3 regions of the Aerococcus christensenii genome follow, and region 1 is predicted to be linked to each of the others. Evidence: a T-box and tRNA genes for the amino acid it is inferred to sense, from the RefSeq annotation. Region 1 holds a T-box; the other regions hold tRNA genes.

Region 1 (5,652 bases):
AGCAGCTTCTACCTTGGCTCCACGATCAGCGACTTTTTCTTTGAAGAGAGTATAAACAGTCTCTGGAATTTCAAATTTATCATATTTCCACCCATAGACCTTCGCCGCATGTGCACGATCTTCTTCACCAATTGGGCTTCCATGTGTAGCAGAAGTTCCTTCTTTTTCGGAGCCATAACCAATTGTTGTTTTCACTTCAATTAAACTTGGATGTTCCTTATCAGCTCTCGCAGTTTCAAGAGCATGAGCAATTTCTTCAAGATTATTGCCATCTTCTACACGAACATATTGCCAACCATAACTTTCAAATCGAGATTTAACATCATCAGTATATGTTTTGTTGGTTGGCCCGTCTAAACAGATGTCATTGGAATCATAGAGTAAAATTAATTTTCCCAATTTTAAATGTCCAGCCAGAGAAGCGGCTTCATGGGAGATTCCTTCCATTAAATCTCCGTCACCATTCAAGACATAGGTATAATGATCTACTAACTGATAATCTTTTGTATTGTAAACAGCTGCATCATGTGCTTCAGCCATCGCCATCCCCACAGCTGTAGCAATTCCTTGCCCTAAAGGCCCTGTCGTTGCTTCTACGCCATCTGTGTGATGGACTTCTGGATGTCCTGGCGTCTTAGATCCTAATTGACGGAATTGCTTCACGTCATCTAAAGTGACTTCATATCCAGATAAATGTAATAAACTATAAAGTAAAGCTGAGCCATGTCCTGCAGAAAGGACAAAACGGTCTCGATTTATCCAATGACTGTTCGATGGATTTTGATTCATAAATTGACTCCAAAGAACATAAGCCATTGGCGCTGCTCCCATCGGAAGTCCTGGATGTCCTGAATTTGCTTGATTTATCATATCAACACTTAACATCCGAATAGCACTAACGGCTTCTTGATCTGCTTGATTAAACATCAATTGGTCACTCCTTTTCAATACGCGTGAAAACGCTCACTCAATTATATTCATGGTATCTTGTATTAAAAAACTTGTCAATCAGATTCAAAAACAATTTTTTTACATTTGTTTAAAAGTTCATATTTACCTTCTAAGAAATGAACAAATGATCATTTTTCTACAAATTCTCCACTTTCCTTGACAAAAACATCCCTAAAACTTAAGGGATCATAAGCTTTTAGGGTTGTTTTGAATCATTTCCTTTAATGAAAAGATTTATGAGAGAAATGTTTTCGAGCCACTTCTTTAATTTCGTTACTTACAATATTTTGAAGAGAGTCTTCTTTGCTTGAAGTTCTTACCATTAAATAAATATAAAAATACGGAAGTGAAATATTTTCTAAATTCAACTTCACTAAACCTTCATTGGTATTCGTTGCCATTTCAATAAGCATAGTTGCTCCAACGTTGGCTTTCACAAAAGATTTTGCAGTGGCTACTTCATTCGTAGAAAAAATATTGGTCTGATCAATGTTATGCGTATTTGCCCAATTCAAAAACACCTGATGCTGAACATAATCTTCGCCAAGGATTACAAATGATTGCTCCCTTAAATCTTTCAAAGAAACCGTTGTTTTTTTTGCTAAAGGATGATTTTCTCCTACCCAAATTTGAAATTGATCTTTAATCAATAAAGTCGTCGTAATATCCGGATAAGCCTCTTCTTCAATAGGTTGAGAAAAACCCACAAGTGCAGTATTAATTTCTCCCTTCCTTAGCAGATTTAAAATCGCCTTGGAGCCTCCCTTCTCGATAATTTGAATTTTTTCAGAAAACTTAATCAAATTTGGCAAAAAGAGAGGAAGCAAGGTCGCTCCAATAATAGGAGGAACTCCTAATTGAATGCTGTTATTTTCTTTATCATTAATTTCTTTTTTGGTTGATTCAACTAACTGAAGTATTTTCTCCGCTTGTTTTTGAAAAATTTTACCAGTCCCCGTTAGTTTTAAAATATTATTTCCTCGTTTACGAATAAATAAGGTAGTATCTAATTCATCTTCTAAACGTTTAATCATTAAAGATACAGCAGGTTGCGAAATTCCCAATGCTTCTGCTGTCGCTGTAAAACTTTGGGTTTTAGTTAAATGGATAAAGTATTCTAAATCCTGTGTTCTCATACGAATTCCTTCCGTTTATTTCATTAACTTAGACTTATTATAACATAGCTTAAGGAACCCATTTATTTTTCATTTCTTTAAAAATTACTCTCTCCTAGAAAAGAGGCCGTTTTGATCCTTCTAATCAAAACGGCCTTTGGGTTTATACTTTCAATTAAAAACCTTTAGCGTTTTCTTTCGTAATTTTAGTAACGCCACCCATGTAAGGAACTAAAACTTCTGGTATTGTGACAGAACCATCTTCATTTTGATAGTTCTCAATAATCGCAGCCACAGTCCGCCCAACTGCTAAACCAGATCCGTTCAAAGTGTGCACCAATTGTGGTTTACCATCTTTATCACGATAACGAATCTGTGCACGTCTGGCTTGAAAATCAATACAGTTTGAACAAGAAGAAATTTCACGATAAGTATCTTGGTTAGGCATCCAAACTTCTAAATCGTAAGTCTTAGAAGCAGAGAAGCCCATATCTCCTGTACATAGAACAATACGACGATAAGGAAGGCCCAATTTTTCAAGAATGTTTTCTCCATTTTTTGTCATCGATTCTAATTCTTCAAAAGATTGATCAGGACGTGCAATTTTAACCATTTCTACCTTATTGAATTGATGCATCCGAATCAAACCTCTCGTATCACGGCCTGCTGAACCTGCTTCTGAACGGAAGCATGGAGATAAGGCAGTTACCTTAATAGGAAGATCTTCATAATTAAGAATTTCATTAGCAAAATAGTTAGTGAGAGGCACTTCTGCGGTTGGAATTAAAGTAAGGTCTTGACCTTCATTGGTAATTTGATAAACATCTTCTGTAAATTTAGGAAATTGACCTGTTCCATACATTGCTTGGTCATTTACCAAGTAAGGCGTAATCATTTCTAAATAACCTTCTGCTTGGTGTTGGTCTAACATAAAGTTATAAACCGCTCTTTCCAAACGTGCTCCTAGTCCCTTGTAATAAACAAAGCGGGCTCCAGAAACTTTTGCCCCTGCTTCAAAATCTAAAATATCAAGAGCTTCCCCGATATCCCAGTGAGCTTTAATTTCAAAAGGAAATTTTCGAGGTTCTCCATGACGGTGAATTTCAACATTTTCATTTTCATCTTCTCCTACAGGAACACCTTCTGCAGGTAAGTTTGGAATACGAGCTAGCCGATCATGTTGTTCTTGATTTACTCCTTTAAGTTCTTCATCTAGGACTTTTACTTTTTGACCTAAAGCTTGCATTTCCTTAATTTTATCATCTGCGTTTTCTTTATTCCGCTTTAATTGACCGATAGTATCAGAAACGACATTTCTTTCTTGTTTTAATTGTTCGGTCTGAGCAATTAATTCCCGCCGTTTTTCATCTAAATCCTTAATCGTTTCAAGCTCTTCTTTAACAACTCCACGATTTTGTTCTTTTTGCAAAGTTTCTTCAAATTGATCTCTTAATAAACGTACATCAATCATCCTATATCCTCCTTAATTTCGAACCTTTTAAGAAATAAAAAAAGCCATTTCATCCCTCTATAAGGGACGAAATGGCTCTTTAATCTTTTTTTCGCGGTACCACCCTGATTCAAGACAATCAATTTGTCTTGCACTCACAGATAACGGTTGTTAGCCGGCAATATTCCTTGATAAAATCAAATTTATAAGCAAATTATTGTGTGGATTCCCTACCTCCTTTTACTTACTTTCACCAACCGTAAGCTCTCTAAAAAAAGAAATAATAGGTACTTGTCACAACTTTTCTTTATAGTATGTGGTTACATTTTATAAAGAATTATAAGAAGTGTCAATAGCTCTTTCATGTAATTCTTCTTATAAAAAAACAAGCAGGAATTTTATATCTGCTTGCTCTTAAAAACTTATTCAATGATTAATTCTGTTTCAAGTTCTGGAGAATGTGCCAAAGTATCTCTTACAGGACAAGTATGATCAACAAATTCAATAAATTCTTCAATTTCTTCTTTTGTATTATCTGCTTGGATATGGTAAGTCGTCTTAATAACCCCTAATCCAATTTTAGCATTTGGATTTGTTCCTCTAAAGCCATCTACATCTAAAGTTCCTTCAATTGTTAAAGAAGCTTTTTGGATATTCATATGATGAGCTTTCGCAAAAGCTTGAATCACAATAGCTTTGCATCCACCTAAAGCAGAAAGTAAAGCTTCAATTGGGTTCATTCCTTTGTTGCTTCCTCCACTTGCAACAGGTTCATCCATTACAAATGTAAAGTCTCTAACTTGACTATGCACTTCCATACCTTTAACTACATCAACAACTGCCTTAAATGTTTTGTCTGTCATAAGAATTCCTTTCTTTCTACACGTTCCTATACTTTAAATTATAACGATTCCGTTACGCGCTGTAAAGGCTTACATGCTATTTGATATATACTCTTTGCAAAGAAATTAAAAAGATTCTTTTTAAGGACCTTTTACCCGTATGCTATTTTATATCGGAACCAACTCATAATAAATTGAATGGTTTCATGAACTTTTCGTGTGATTTGAACACCTAAACTGACAGCTTTTACTTCCTCTGTTGGCGAAAGGGGAGCTTTTAGAAATTTTTGGCCGTTAATATTTTCATAGAAAGAAAGATGCAACCGCTCATCTGCTACTTTTTTGTCCATTACTAAAGGGGCTTTAATTTCTAATTGCCCTTCTGTATTGTATTGCACAGAATTTTCAAAATCTGACCAAACATTAACATCTTCTGAATGTTTTTTAGGGAGAAAACAAGCAACGTCTCTTTGATATTGCAATCGCGTAATCACTTTATTCCCACCATACACACTAACCGGATGACCTTCATTATAAAAAGAACCTTCTTTAGCAAATCTCGTCCAAACTAGATGATTCTCTAAGCTTTTTAATAATTTCTTGGTCCCTAAAAAACGTTCCTTATCTGAAGGCGCTCCAAGTGTCACAGCAATAATAGACTGCTGATTCATTCTAAAAGTAGCTACTAAACAAGCTCCTGCCTTTTCTTCAGTTCCTGTCTTTAAGCCCGTGACTTGTTTTGTTTCATACTTCATTCCTGGCAACAACTGATTCGAATTTTGAAGTGGATAAACAATCTGATCACTCACTTTAAAATTTTTATCAGTAATTTGAGCTCGACGTTGAACATCTGGATAATCCGTTAATAAATGCTGAACCAAAACAGCGATAGATCGCGCTGATAATTGATTTTCCGCTTTAGGAGAGACCCCTTCCTTTCCTCCATCCATTCGAAGTCCTGAATGCAATCCACTCGCTGAAACCAGTTGATAATCTGAAATATGAAGCTCTTTTAATTTATTTTCCATTAATTGAATAAATTGATCCTCAGACCCAGCAATTTTTTCAGCTAAAGCTACTGTAGCAGAATTAGCAGAAGCAATAATGATAGCATCTAACAATTGATCCACCGTATAATAATCATCTCCTGCTTGCAGCGGAACATTAGATAACCCTTCTGCTCTGGAATGTGCCGCTACTTCAGGAGAAATAGAAACTTTACTATCTAACTGTAACTTATCATTAGCTAAATAATCGTAAATAACATATAAAGATAATAACTTTGTTAGTGACG
Region 2 (5,652 bases), 370 kb from region 1:
GTAGAATATAGAAAAGACTTCAAAATGTGTCCAAATACCTGAATACCTGGAGCTTCTTGAATGACTTCAGGAACCATTACTAGTCCCTCTCTTAGAGCTGAATTTACTTTTTTGATGCTCGTTTTTTTATTTGACATATCAAATCTCCTACTCCTTGTTTTTGCATATTGTACCACTTAATCCGCTTATGAGAAATTAAAAAGAAGAGCTAGCCTAAAGCCAACTCTTCTTTCCTTTCAATGGATCATCTTCATGGTCAAACTGACATTAGTTAACACGTAATTTAGTATCCCCTGTTTCAATCACAGATTTCGTTGCGTTTAAAGCGTGGAAGACCATGTTTTGAACAGCTTCATCTGTATAGTAAGCAATGTGTGGAGTGTAGCTAACAAGTGGGTGATGTAATAACCGTAAGAAGGTTTGATCAGTGATAGCTTTTGTTTGGTAATCATGTTTGACATATTCAAATTCATGTTCGTAAGTATCTAAAGCTGCAAAAGATAAATGACCTTCATCTAAGGCATCTAATAAAGCTTCTGTATCTACTAAAACCCCACGCCCTGCATTGATTAAGATAGCGCCTTTCTTACATAATTTGAACATATCTGTATCAAACATATGATAGGTATCGTCAGTTGCTGGCATATGTAAAGAAATAATATCTGCTTCTTTTACACAATCTTCTGGTGTGTCACGATATTCCAACAAGTCGCCTAATTTATCGTTTGGATAAAGGTCATATCCAATAACTTTACAACCTAACCCTTTAAATAAACGAGCAGTTGCTTGACCAATACGTCCAGTTCCTAAAATAGCAACTGTCTTACCACCTACACGAGAACCACGAATAAATAAAGATTCACGGAAATCATGGTTTAAAGAATGGTGATTAATTGTATAAAGATTACGGATACCGTTAATAGCTTGACCCACTGAATATTCAGCAATAGATTCTGGAGAATAAGCAGGAACGTTAGAAATGATCACGTCATTTTCTTTTGCTAATTCTAAGTTATAAGGATCAAATCCTGCCATACGTTGTGCAATGTTTTTGATGCCGAATTCTTTTAATTTTGGATAAACAGCATCATCTAAACGAGTGTATTGATATGTGCTGACACCATCGTATCCCTTACAACGATCAACTGTATCAGCCATTAAAATATCTTCGTCTAAGAACAATTCGATATTGTTCTCTTCTCCCCAACGTTGTGCTGATTCGCGTTCTTGTTCACTGACACCATACATATAAATCTTTGTCATTTTTACTTTCCTTTCCTACGTTCAGTTAATCACATAAAGATAGATATAAAACCTTTATGTAATCACAGGTCTCATTGTATAAAGCAAGTTATCGAAAGTCAATACTTATCTTGAATATTCTAAAGGCTAATCAAAATTTCACAAATAAAAAAATAAAGCCACTTTCCTTTATTCAAAGGGGAAGGAATGGCTTTATCTGTTCAGCAATTTTCACTAACTCCTCTGGTCTTAATACTTGACTCATTTTAAAACCTATAAAATACGGACTCGTTATAAATCGTGGCATAACTTTACAATAGTAACCTCCTGCCATGGCATAGAAAAATAAATTATAAGAATCTGAGTTTGCGAAAAAAGTATGTTTTAAAACATATCTTACAATTCCCTGAACAGCATCCGCAAAAATATCTAAGTCTTCTAAATTTCCAATAAACACATTAAACTCATTGGCTCCAACTATCGGAGCAGTGGATATATTTACGCTTACCGAACCTTTAGAAACCACTTCTACTCCCTTTAAATTTTCTATAGTCACTTCATCCTCGTTTTCCTTATTTTGTAAACCTACAATTTGAAAATGAGGATGGCGAATACTCCCACCTGAAAGTGGTCCATGATTTTTAAAAAAGAGAACCTTATGGAATCGATCATCATGTAGCATTTCCAACCAACAATCAAACGTAAATCTAAAAATCGAGCGATTTTCACTTTGATTATACGAAGAAATATCTTTCCAATGCTCAGACGATTCTATAATGATCGTTTGATAGGCATCCTCAAACGTACGGTACTTATTCATTAACCAAATTTTTTGGCCCTCTTGCCTAAAGATTTGCTTCAAATGTGCCACATCACAGAAAGGACAATATGCCTCTTTATTTCGAATATTTTCTGGCTTCTTTAAGGCAATTTGATGATTAAAAATAAGAGGCTTTTTCACTTTATTTTTCCTTCCTAAAATTTAAAACTTCTCTTTATCTTCAGACATTAGTATAAATAAAAATAACTTTTTTGTCAGCTTCTTCAACTTATCAATTGAGCAATAAAAAAGCCCAGAAACGTCGAAAAATGATCATTTCTGGGCTTTTCTTAGTGCCGGCGGTGGGGGTCGAACCCACACGCCCGTGAAGGCACGGGATTTTGAGTCCCGCGCGTCTGCCAATTCCGCCACGCCGGCATGATATATACAAAAGGCGGTAGCCGGATTTGAACCGGCGCATAAAGGTTTTGCAGACCCGTGCCTTACCACTTGGCTATACCGCCACTATACCTAATCATAATATATCACTAGATATAATAAAACTGGGGTAGCTGGATTCGAACCAACGCATAACAGAGTCAAAGTCTGTTGCCTTACCGCTTGGCGATACCCCAATAAAAGGGCGAACGAGGGGAATCGAACCCCCGCGTGTCGGTGCCACAAACCGATGCGTTAACCACTTCGCCACGTTCGCCATTTTCAGTTTTTTACATATTTCTATGTAACAGGGACACTAGGAATCGAACCCAGATTGACGGTTTTGGAGACCGTAGTTTTACCGTTAAACTATGTCCCTATTCTCACAAATGAGAATTTTATATGGAGGGAAGAGGATTCGAACCTCTGAACCCGAAGGAACGGATTTACAGTCCGCTGCGTTTGGCCGCTTCGCTATCCCTCCCTATATGGTCCGAGACAGAATCGAACTGCCGACACCTTGAGCTTCAATCAAGTGCTCTACCAACTGAGCTATCAGACCAAATGAGAAACGGTCCGGACGGGATTTGAACCCGCGATCTTCTGCGTGACAGGCAGACATGTTAACCCCTACACCACCGGACCTTAAATGGAGAATGAGGGGCTCGAACCCCCGACCCTCTGCTTGTAAGGCAGATGCTCTCCCAGCTGAGCTAATTCTCCAATTTTATGACCCGTACGGGATTTGAACCCGTGTTACCGCCGTGAAAGGGCGGTGTCTTAACCGCTTGACCAACGGGCCAACATTAACGGAGAGTAAGGGATTCGAACCCTTGAAACGGTTTCCCGTTTACACGGTTTCCAACCGTGCTCCTTCGGCCTCTCGGACAACTCTCCAATATCTATGCCATAGGATTACTCGCCAAAACTCCGCAAGTAGGACTCGAACCTACGACATCTTGATTAACAGTCAAGCGCTACTACCAACTGAGCTATTGCGGAATAAAAAGAATTGCACGGCAACGTCCTAGTCTCACAGGGGGAAACCCCCAACTACATTCGGCGCTAAGAAGCTTAACTTCTGTGTTCGGTATGGGAACAGGTGTATCCTTCTTGCTATCGTCACCGCACAATATGAGCCTTATTCGCTCAAAACTGAATCTATAGTCTCTTCCTCTTTGTCATACAACTTTTCCTTTGGATAAGTCCTCGACCGATTAGTATTCGTCCGCTTCACCTATTACTAGGCTTCCACTCCGAACCTATCTACCTGATCGTCTTTCAGGGGTCTTACTCTCTTATTGAGATGGGAAATCTCATCTCGAGGGGGGCTTCACGCTTAGATGCTTTCAGCGCTTATCCCGTCCACACATAGCTACCCAGCTGTGCTCCTGGTGGAACAACTGGTACACCAGCGGTGTGTCCATCCCGGTCCTCTCGTACTAAGGATAGCTCCTCTCAAATTTCCAACGCCCGCGACGGATAGGGACCGAACTGTCTCACGACGTTCTGAACCCAGCTCGCGTACCGCTTTAATGGGCGAACAGCCCAACCCTTGGGACCGACTTCAGCCCCAGGATGCGATGAGCCGACATCGAGGTGCCAAACCTCCCCGTCGATGTGAACTCTTGGGGGAGATAAGCCTGTTATCCCCAGGGTAGCTTTTATCCGTTGAGCGATGGCCCTTCCATGCGGAACCACCGGATCACTAAGCCCGACTTTCGTCCCTGCTCGACTTGTAGGTCTCGCAGTCAAGCTCCCTTCTGCCTTTACACTCTTCGAATGATTTCCAACCATTCTGAGGGAACCTTTGGGCGCCTCCGTTACTCTTTAGGAGGCGACCGCCCCAGTCAAACTGCCCGACTGACACTGTCTCCCGACCAGATTATGGTCGCGGGTTAGAATGGTCATGTCACAAGGGTAGTATCCCACGGGTGCCTCCTTCGAAACTAGCGTCCCGATCTCTTCGGCTCCTACCTATCCTGTACATGTCACACAAACATTCAATATCAACCTACAGTAAAGCTCCATGGGGTCTTTCCGTCCTGTCGCGGGTAACCAGCATCTTCACTGGTACTACAATTTCACCGAGCCTCTCGTTGAGACAGTGCCCAAATCGTTACGCCTTTCGTGCGGGTCAGAACTTACCTGACAAGGAATTTCGCTACCTTAGGACCGTTATAGTTACGGCCGCCGTTTACTGGGGCTTCAATTCAGAGCTTCGCTCGAAAGCTTACCCTTCCTCTTAACCTTCCAGCACCGGGCAGGCGTCAGCCTCTATACGTCATCTTCCGATTTGGCAGAGACCTATGTTTTTGATAAACAGTCGCTTGGGCCTATTCACTGCGGCTGACCTTGCGGTCAGCACCCCTTCTCCCGAAGTTACGGGGTCATTTTGCCGAGTTCCTTAACGAGAGTTCGCTCGCTCACCTTAGTGTTCTCCACTCGACTACCTGTGTCGGTTTGCGGTACGGGTTGCTTTATTCTCACTAGAAACTTTTCTTGACAGTGTGACATCGGCTGCTTCGATACTTGATTTCTCTCCCCGTCACAGCTTGTGTACTCTGTGGCAAGCCTTTCACTCACCATCACACTTACTGCTTGGACGCGTCTTTCCATCTCCGCGCTCAGCTTAGCCTCCTGTGTCCTTCCTTCGCTCAAACAAATAAAACAAGTACAGGAATCTCAACCTGTTGTCCATCGCCTATCCCTTTCGGTCTCGGCTTAGGTCCCGACTTACCCTGGGAGGACGAGCCTTCCCCAGGAAACCTTAGTCATTCGGTGGACGGGATTCTCACCCGTCTTTCGCTACTCATACCGGCATTCTCACTTCTATACGCTCCACTGGTCCTCACGATCCAGCTTCTCTGCCTATAGAACGCTCTCCTACCATCCTCACGGATCCACAGCTTCGGTGTTCAGTTTAGCCCCGGTACATTTTCGGCGCAGGGTCACTCGACTAGTGAGCTATTACGCACTCTTTAAATGATGGCTGCTTCTAAGCCAACATCCTAGTTGTCTGTGCAACCCCACATCCTTTTCCACTTAACTGATACTTTGGGACCTTAGCTGGTGGTCTGGGCTCTTTCCCTTTCGACAACGGATCTTATCACTCGCCGTCTGACTCCTGGACTAAAACTTTTTGGCATTCGGAGTTTATCAGATGTCAGTAATCCTAGATGGACCCCTCGATCAAACAGTGCTCTACCTCC
Region 3 (5,652 bases), 410 kb from region 1:
AACCTAATATTTCTTTTTTTGAAGAACAGGACCACTCAATATTTCTTCCTTTTTTGAAAAACAGAATAACTAAAAAGGAGAGGACAATCTATAAAAGATCTCCTCTCCTACACCGAATGCGATGATTTTGAAAAATAGGAAAAAAATAGCCCTCGAAAGGTTTATTTCTTTATGACCCGTACGGGATTTGAACCCGTGTTACCGCCGTGAAAGGGCGGTGTCTTAACCGCTTGACCAACGGGCCAACTTATGAAATGGTCCGAGACAGAATCGAACTGCCGACACCTTGAGCTTCAATCAAGTGCTCTACCAACTGAGCTATCGGACCGAAAACGGTTCGGACGGGATTTGAACCCGCGATCTTCTGCGTGACAGGCAGACATGTTAACCCCTACACCACCGAACCTTTTAACCGTATTATCGCAGTGTTTAGGGAACACTAACGATTGCGGAGACAGGATTCGAACCTGTGATCTCCGGGCTATGAGCCCGACGAGCTGCCAGCTGCTCTGCTCCGCGATAATAATAAAATAATAAAATGACCCGTACGGGATTTGAACCCGTGTTACCGCCGTGAAAGGGCGGTGTCTTAACCGCTTGACCAACGGGCCAACGTAGAAACAAAAAAAAGCGGAGGATAAGGGATTCGAACCCTTGCGCCAGTTTCCCGACCTAACGATTTAGCAAACCGTCCTCTTCGGCCTCTTGAGTAATCCTCCAAAAAATGGGCCTGAATGGACTTGAACCATCGACCTCACCCTTATCAGGGGTGCGCTCTAACCAGCTGAGCTACAGGCCCAAAAAATAAAGCGGGTGACGAGAATCGAACTCGCGACAACAGCTTGGAAGGCTGTGGTTTTACCACTAAACTACACCCGCATAGACGGTTCGGACGGGATTTGAACCCGCGATCTTCTGCGTGACAGGCAGACATGTTAACCCCTACACCACCGAACCTATTCAGTTTTTTTTCACTAAACTTTATTAACCGTTTAGTAATTGCGGAGACAGGATTCGAACCTGTGACCTCCGGGTTATGAGCCCGACGAGCTGCCAGCTGCTCTACTCCGCGATATCAACAAGGAGGATAAGGGATTCGAACCCTTGCGCGGTTTGACCCGCCTGACGGTTTTCAAGACCGTTCCCTTCAGCCGGACTTGGGTAATCCTCCATTTTACAAGTATGGACCTTGTAGGACTCGAACCTACGACCTGACGGTTATGAGCCGTCTGCTCTAACCATCTGAGCTAAAGGTCCAAGCTTCAATTATAGCGGCGAAGGGGATCGAACCCCTGACCTCCCGGGTATGAACCGGACGCTCTAGCCAGCTGAGCTACGCCGCCAACTCAATGGTACTAGTACACGAATGAACGTATACTATGGAGAATAGCGGGATCGAACCGCTGACCTCCTGCTTGCAAAGCAGGCGCTCTCCCAGCTGAGCTAATCCCCCATATCGGGAAAACAGGATTCGAACCTGCGACCCCTTGGTCCCAAACCAAGTGCTCTACCAAGCTGAGCTATTTCCCGAACAATGCACCCAGCAGGATTCGAACCTGCAACCGCTTGATTCGTAGTCAAGTACTCTATCCAGTTGAGCCATGGGTGCTTAATATGCCGAGGACCGGAATCGAACCGGTACGGTGTTTAACCACCGCGGGATTTTAAGTCCCGTGCGTCTGCCAGTTCCGCCACCCCGGCATATTAAAATAAATTACCTTTCGGTAAAGCGGAAGACGGGATTCGAACCCGCGACCCCCACCTTGGCAAGGTGATGTTCTACCACTGAACTACTTCCGCATATAATGCCGGCTAAAGGACTTGAACCCTCGACCCCCTGATTACAAATCAGATGCTCTACCAACTGAGCTAAGCCGGCTCGCTTATAAAGTGCGGGTGAAGGGACTTGAACCCCCACGCCTTTTGGGCGCCAGATCCTAAATCTGGTGCGTCTGCCAGTTCCGCCACACCCGCATATTTTATGATCCGTGGGAGGCTCGAACTCCCGACCCTCTGATTAAAAGTCAGATGCTCTACCGACTGAGCTAACGAATCATGATGGAGAATGAGGGGCTCGAACCCCCGACCCTCTGCTTGTAAGGCAGATGCTCTCCCAGCTGAGCTAATTCTCCAATTCTTGCACGGCAACGTCCTAGTCTCACAGGGGGAAACCCCCAACTACATTCGGCGCTAAGAAGCTTAACTTCTGTGTTCGGTATGGGAACAGGTGTATCCTTCTTGCTATCGTCACCGCACAATATGAGCCTTATTCGCTCAAAACTGAATCTATAGTCTCTTCCTCTTTGTCATACAACTTTTCCTTTGGATAAGTCCTCGACCGATTAGTATTCGTCCGCTTCACCTATTACTAGGCTTCCACTCCGAACCTATCTACCTGATCGTCTTTCAGGGGTCTTACTCTCTTATTGAGATGGGAAATCTCATCTCGAGGGGGGCTTCACGCTTAGATGCTTTCAGCGCTTATCCCGTCCACACATAGCTACCCAGCTGTGCTCCTGGTGGAACAACTGGTACACCAGCGGTGTGTCCATCCCGGTCCTCTCGTACTAAGGATAGCTCCTCTCAAATTTCCAACGCCCGCGACGGATAGGGACCGAACTGTCTCACGACGTTCTGAACCCAGCTCGCGTACCGCTTTAATGGGCGAACAGCCCAACCCTTGGGACCGACTTCAGCCCCAGGATGCGATGAGCCGACATCGAGGTGCCAAACCTCCCCGTCGATGTGAACTCTTGGGGGAGATAAGCCTGTTATCCCCAGGGTAGCTTTTATCCGTTGAGCGATGGCCCTTCCATGCGGAACCACCGGATCACTAAGCCCGACTTTCGTCCCTGCTCGACTTGTAGGTCTCGCAGTCAAGCTCCCTTCTGCCTTTACACTCTTCGAATGATTTCCAACCATTCTGAGGGAACCTTTGGGCGCCTCCGTTACTCTTTAGGAGGCGACCGCCCCAGTCAAACTGCCCGACTGACACTGTCTCCCGACCAGATTATGGTCGCGGGTTAGAATGGTCATGTCACAAGGGTAGTATCCCACGGGTGCCTCCTTCGAAACTAGCGTCCCGATCTCTTCGGCTCCTACCTATCCTGTACATGTCACACAAACATTCAATATCAACCTACAGTAAAGCTCCATGGGGTCTTTCCGTCCTGTCGCGGGTAACCAGCATCTTCACTGGTACTACAATTTCACCGAGCCTCTCGTTGAGACAGTGCCCAAATCGTTACGCCTTTCGTGCGGGTCAGAACTTACCTGACAAGGAATTTCGCTACCTTAGGACCGTTATAGTTACGGCCGCCGTTTACTGGGGCTTCAATTCAGAGCTTCGCTCGAAAGCTTACCCTTCCTCTTAACCTTCCAGCACCGGGCAGGCGTCAGCCTCTATACGTCATCTTCCGATTTGGCAGAGACCTATGTTTTTGATAAACAGTCGCTTGGGCCTATTCACTGCGGCTGACCTTGCGGTCAGCACCCCTTCTCCCGAAGTTACGGGGTCATTTTGCCGAGTTCCTTAACGAGAGTTCGCTCGCTCACCTTAGTGTTCTCCACTCGACTACCTGTGTCGGTTTGCGGTACGGGTTGCTTTATTCTTACTAGAAACTTTTCTTGACAGTGTGACATCGGCTGCTTCGATACTTGATTTCTCTCCCCGTCACAGCTTGTGTACTCTGTGGCAAGCCTTTCACTCACCATCACACTTACTGCTTGGACGCGTCTTTCCATCTCCGCGCTCAGCTTAGCCTCCTGTGTCCTTCCTTCGCTCAAACAAATAAAACAAGTACAGGAATCTCAACCTGTTGTCCATCGCCTATCCCTTTCGGTCTCGGCTTAGGTCCCGACTTACCCTGGGAGGACGAGCCTTCCCCAGGAAACCTTAGTCATTCGGTGGACGGGATTCTCACCCGTCTTTCGCTACTCATACCGGCATTCTCACTTCTATACGCTCCACTGGTCCTCACGATCCAGCTTCTCTGCCTATAGAACGCTCTCCTACCATCCTCACGGATCCACAGCTTCGGTGTTCAGTTTAGCCCCGGTACATTTTCGGCGCAGGGTCACTCGACTAGTGAGCTATTACGCACTCTTTAAATGATGGCTGCTTCTAAGCCAACATCCTAGTTGTCTGTGCAACTCCACATCCTTTTCCACTTAACTGATACTTTGGGACCTTAGCTGGTGGTCTGGGCTCTTTCCCTTTCGACGACGGATCTTATCACTCGCCGTCTGACTCCTGGACTAAAACTTTTTGGCATTCGGAGTTTATCAGATGTCAGTAATCCTAGATGGACCCCTCGATCAAACAGTGCTCTACCTCCAATAGTCATCATCCAAGGCTAGCCCTAAAGCTATTTCGGAGAGAACCAGCTATCTCCAAGTTCGATTGGAATTTCACCGCTACCCACACGTCATCCCCGCCTTTTTCAACAGACGTGGGTTCGGGCCTCCAGCGTGTTTTACCACACCTTCACCCTGCACATGGGTAGATCACTTGGTTTCGGGTCGACGACAACAAACTTGACGCCCTATTCAGACTCGCTTTCGCTAAGGCTCCGCTTCTTCCGCTTAACCTTGCTTGCTATCGTCACTCGCCGGTCCGTTCTACAAAAAGTACGCCATCACCCTTTAACGGGCTTTGACTGCTTGTAGGCATACGGTTTCAGGTACTCTTTCACTCCCCTCCCGGGGTGCTTTTCACCTTTCCCTCACGGTACTGGTTCACTATCGGTCACTAGGTAGTATTTAGGCTTACCGGATGGTCCCGGTGGATTCCGACGGAATTTCACGTGTACCGCCGTACTCAGGATACTGACAGGCTGCCGCGATCTTTCACCTACAGGATTTTCACCTTCTTCGATTGATTTTCCCAAATCATTCGGCTAGATCTTGTCATACCTTCCTTCAGTCCTACAACCCCAAAGTGCAAGCACTTTGGTTTGGCCTCTTTCCCGTTCGCTCGCCGCTACTTAGGAAATCGATTTTTCTTTCTTTTCCTATGGCTACTGAGATGTTTCAGTTCACCACGTCTACCGCATCATAAGCTATGTATTCACTTACTTGCCATTGTCGATTAAAACAATGAGGTTCCCCCATTCGGAAATCTCCGGATCAAAGCTTACTTACAGCTCCCCGAAGCATATCGGTGTTCGTCCCGTCCTTCATCGGCTCCTAGTGCCAAGGCATTCACCGTACGCCCTTATTCACTTAACCACTGGTTAAGTTGTATGATTGCGAAAAGTTTTTTTAAAACTCTTTTTCGGTTTTTACGCTTGGTAAAAATTGGTTTGTTTCCTTATTATCTCCTGGTAGAAATAATAAGGTGGAATTTACTATAGTATTCAGTTTTCAAAGAACAAGTTGCAAGGTTTCCCTTGCTATGGAGAATAGCGGGATCGAACCGCTGACCTCCTGCTTGCAAAGCAGGCGCTCTCCCAGCTGAGCTAATCCCCCAAACAGAATAACTTTTATTCTTCTAATGGGCCTGAATGGACTCGAACCATCGACCTCACCCTTATCAGGGGTGCGCTCTAACCAACTGAGCTACAGGCCCGGTGATCCATTACATGTGTTTGATAGGCCTCTCAAAACTAAACAAAGAAAACGTAATGTGTATTCCATAATATCCTTAGAAAG

Evidence for each region. The T-box of region 1 lies ahead of serS (serine--tRNA ligase). A T-box ahead of a tRNA ligase gene usually reads a tRNA of that ligase, here a tRNA-Ser.
Region 2: it encodes a tRNA-Ser, which carries the amino acid that the T-box ahead of serS (serine--tRNA ligase) is inferred to sense. The anticodon was not compared.
Region 3: it encodes a tRNA-Ser, which carries the amino acid that the T-box ahead of serS (serine--tRNA ligase) is inferred to sense. The anticodon was not compared.

What each region holds. Positions count from the first base shown of each region.
Region 1 is NZ_CP014159.1:643,276-648,927, forward strand. It holds gene tkt (transketolase) at 1-927, opposite strand, end outside; gene AWM71_RS03030 (LysR family transcriptional regulator) at 1,173-2,087, opposite strand; gene serS (serine--tRNA ligase) at 2,242-3,537, opposite strand; T-box leader at 3,597-3,823, opposite strand; gene AWM71_RS03040 (OsmC family protein) at 3,939-4,379, opposite strand; gene AWM71_RS03045 (D-alanyl-D-alanine carboxypeptidase family protein) at 4,511-5,652, opposite strand, start outside.
Region 2 is NZ_CP014159.1:1,008,383-1,014,034, reverse strand. It holds gene AWM71_RS04890 (beta/alpha barrel domain-containing protein) at 1-137, opposite strand, end outside; gene AWM71_RS04885 (D-2-hydroxyacid dehydrogenase) at 268-1,263, opposite strand; gene AWM71_RS04880 (DUF4931 domain-containing protein) at 1,436-2,203, opposite strand; tRNA gene AWM71_RS04875 (tRNA-Leu) at 2,357-2,440, opposite strand; tRNA gene AWM71_RS04870 (tRNA-Cys) at 2,455-2,526, opposite strand; tRNA gene AWM71_RS04865 (tRNA-Gln) at 2,566-2,637, opposite strand; tRNA gene AWM71_RS04860 (tRNA-His) at 2,645-2,717, opposite strand; tRNA gene AWM71_RS04855 (tRNA-Trp) at 2,749-2,819, opposite strand; tRNA gene AWM71_RS04850 (tRNA-Tyr) at 2,844-2,924, opposite strand; tRNA gene AWM71_RS04845 (tRNA-Phe) at 2,930-3,002, opposite strand; tRNA gene AWM71_RS04840 (tRNA-Asp) at 3,013-3,085, opposite strand; tRNA gene AWM71_RS04835 (tRNA-Val) at 3,091-3,163, opposite strand; tRNA gene AWM71_RS04830 (tRNA-Glu) at 3,171-3,242, opposite strand; tRNA gene AWM71_RS04825 (tRNA-Ser) at 3,251-3,337, opposite strand; tRNA gene AWM71_RS04820 (tRNA-Asn) at 3,369-3,442, opposite strand; rRNA gene rrf (5S ribosomal RNA) at 3,455-3,570, opposite strand; rRNA gene AWM71_RS04810 (23S ribosomal RNA) at 3,638-5,652, opposite strand, start outside.
Region 3 is NZ_CP014159.1:236,216-241,867, forward strand. It holds tRNA gene AWM71_RS01110 (tRNA-Glu) at 173-244, opposite strand; tRNA gene AWM71_RS01115 (tRNA-Phe) at 256-328, opposite strand; tRNA gene AWM71_RS01120 (tRNA-Asp) at 334-406, opposite strand; tRNA gene AWM71_RS01125 (tRNA-Met) at 447-519, opposite strand; tRNA gene AWM71_RS01130 (tRNA-Glu) at 540-611, opposite strand; tRNA gene AWM71_RS01135 (tRNA-Ser) at 632-719, opposite strand; tRNA gene AWM71_RS01140 (tRNA-Ile) at 726-799, opposite strand; tRNA gene AWM71_RS01145 (tRNA-Gly) at 809-879, opposite strand; tRNA gene AWM71_RS01150 (tRNA-Asp) at 885-957, opposite strand; tRNA gene AWM71_RS01155 (tRNA-Met) at 1,000-1,072, opposite strand; tRNA gene AWM71_RS01160 (tRNA-Ser) at 1,082-1,171, opposite strand; tRNA gene AWM71_RS01165 (tRNA-Ile) at 1,184-1,257, opposite strand; tRNA gene AWM71_RS01170 (tRNA-Met) at 1,270-1,343, opposite strand; tRNA gene AWM71_RS01175 (tRNA-Ala) at 1,381-1,453, opposite strand; tRNA gene AWM71_RS01180 (tRNA-Pro) at 1,457-1,530, opposite strand; tRNA gene AWM71_RS01185 (tRNA-Arg) at 1,536-1,609, opposite strand; tRNA gene AWM71_RS01190 (tRNA-Leu) at 1,616-1,701, opposite strand; tRNA gene AWM71_RS01195 (tRNA-Gly) at 1,729-1,800, opposite strand; tRNA gene AWM71_RS01200 (tRNA-Thr) at 1,807-1,879, opposite strand; tRNA gene AWM71_RS01205 (tRNA-Leu) at 1,892-1,974, opposite strand; tRNA gene AWM71_RS01210 (tRNA-Lys) at 1,983-2,055, opposite strand; tRNA gene AWM71_RS01215 (tRNA-Val) at 2,060-2,132, opposite strand; rRNA gene rrf (5S ribosomal RNA) at 2,140-2,255, opposite strand; rRNA gene AWM71_RS01225 (23S ribosomal RNA) at 2,323-5,229, opposite strand; tRNA gene AWM71_RS01230 (tRNA-Ala) at 5,397-5,469, opposite strand; tRNA gene AWM71_RS01235 (tRNA-Ile) at 5,496-5,569, opposite strand; rRNA gene AWM71_RS01240 (16S ribosomal RNA) at 5,649-5,652, opposite strand, start outside.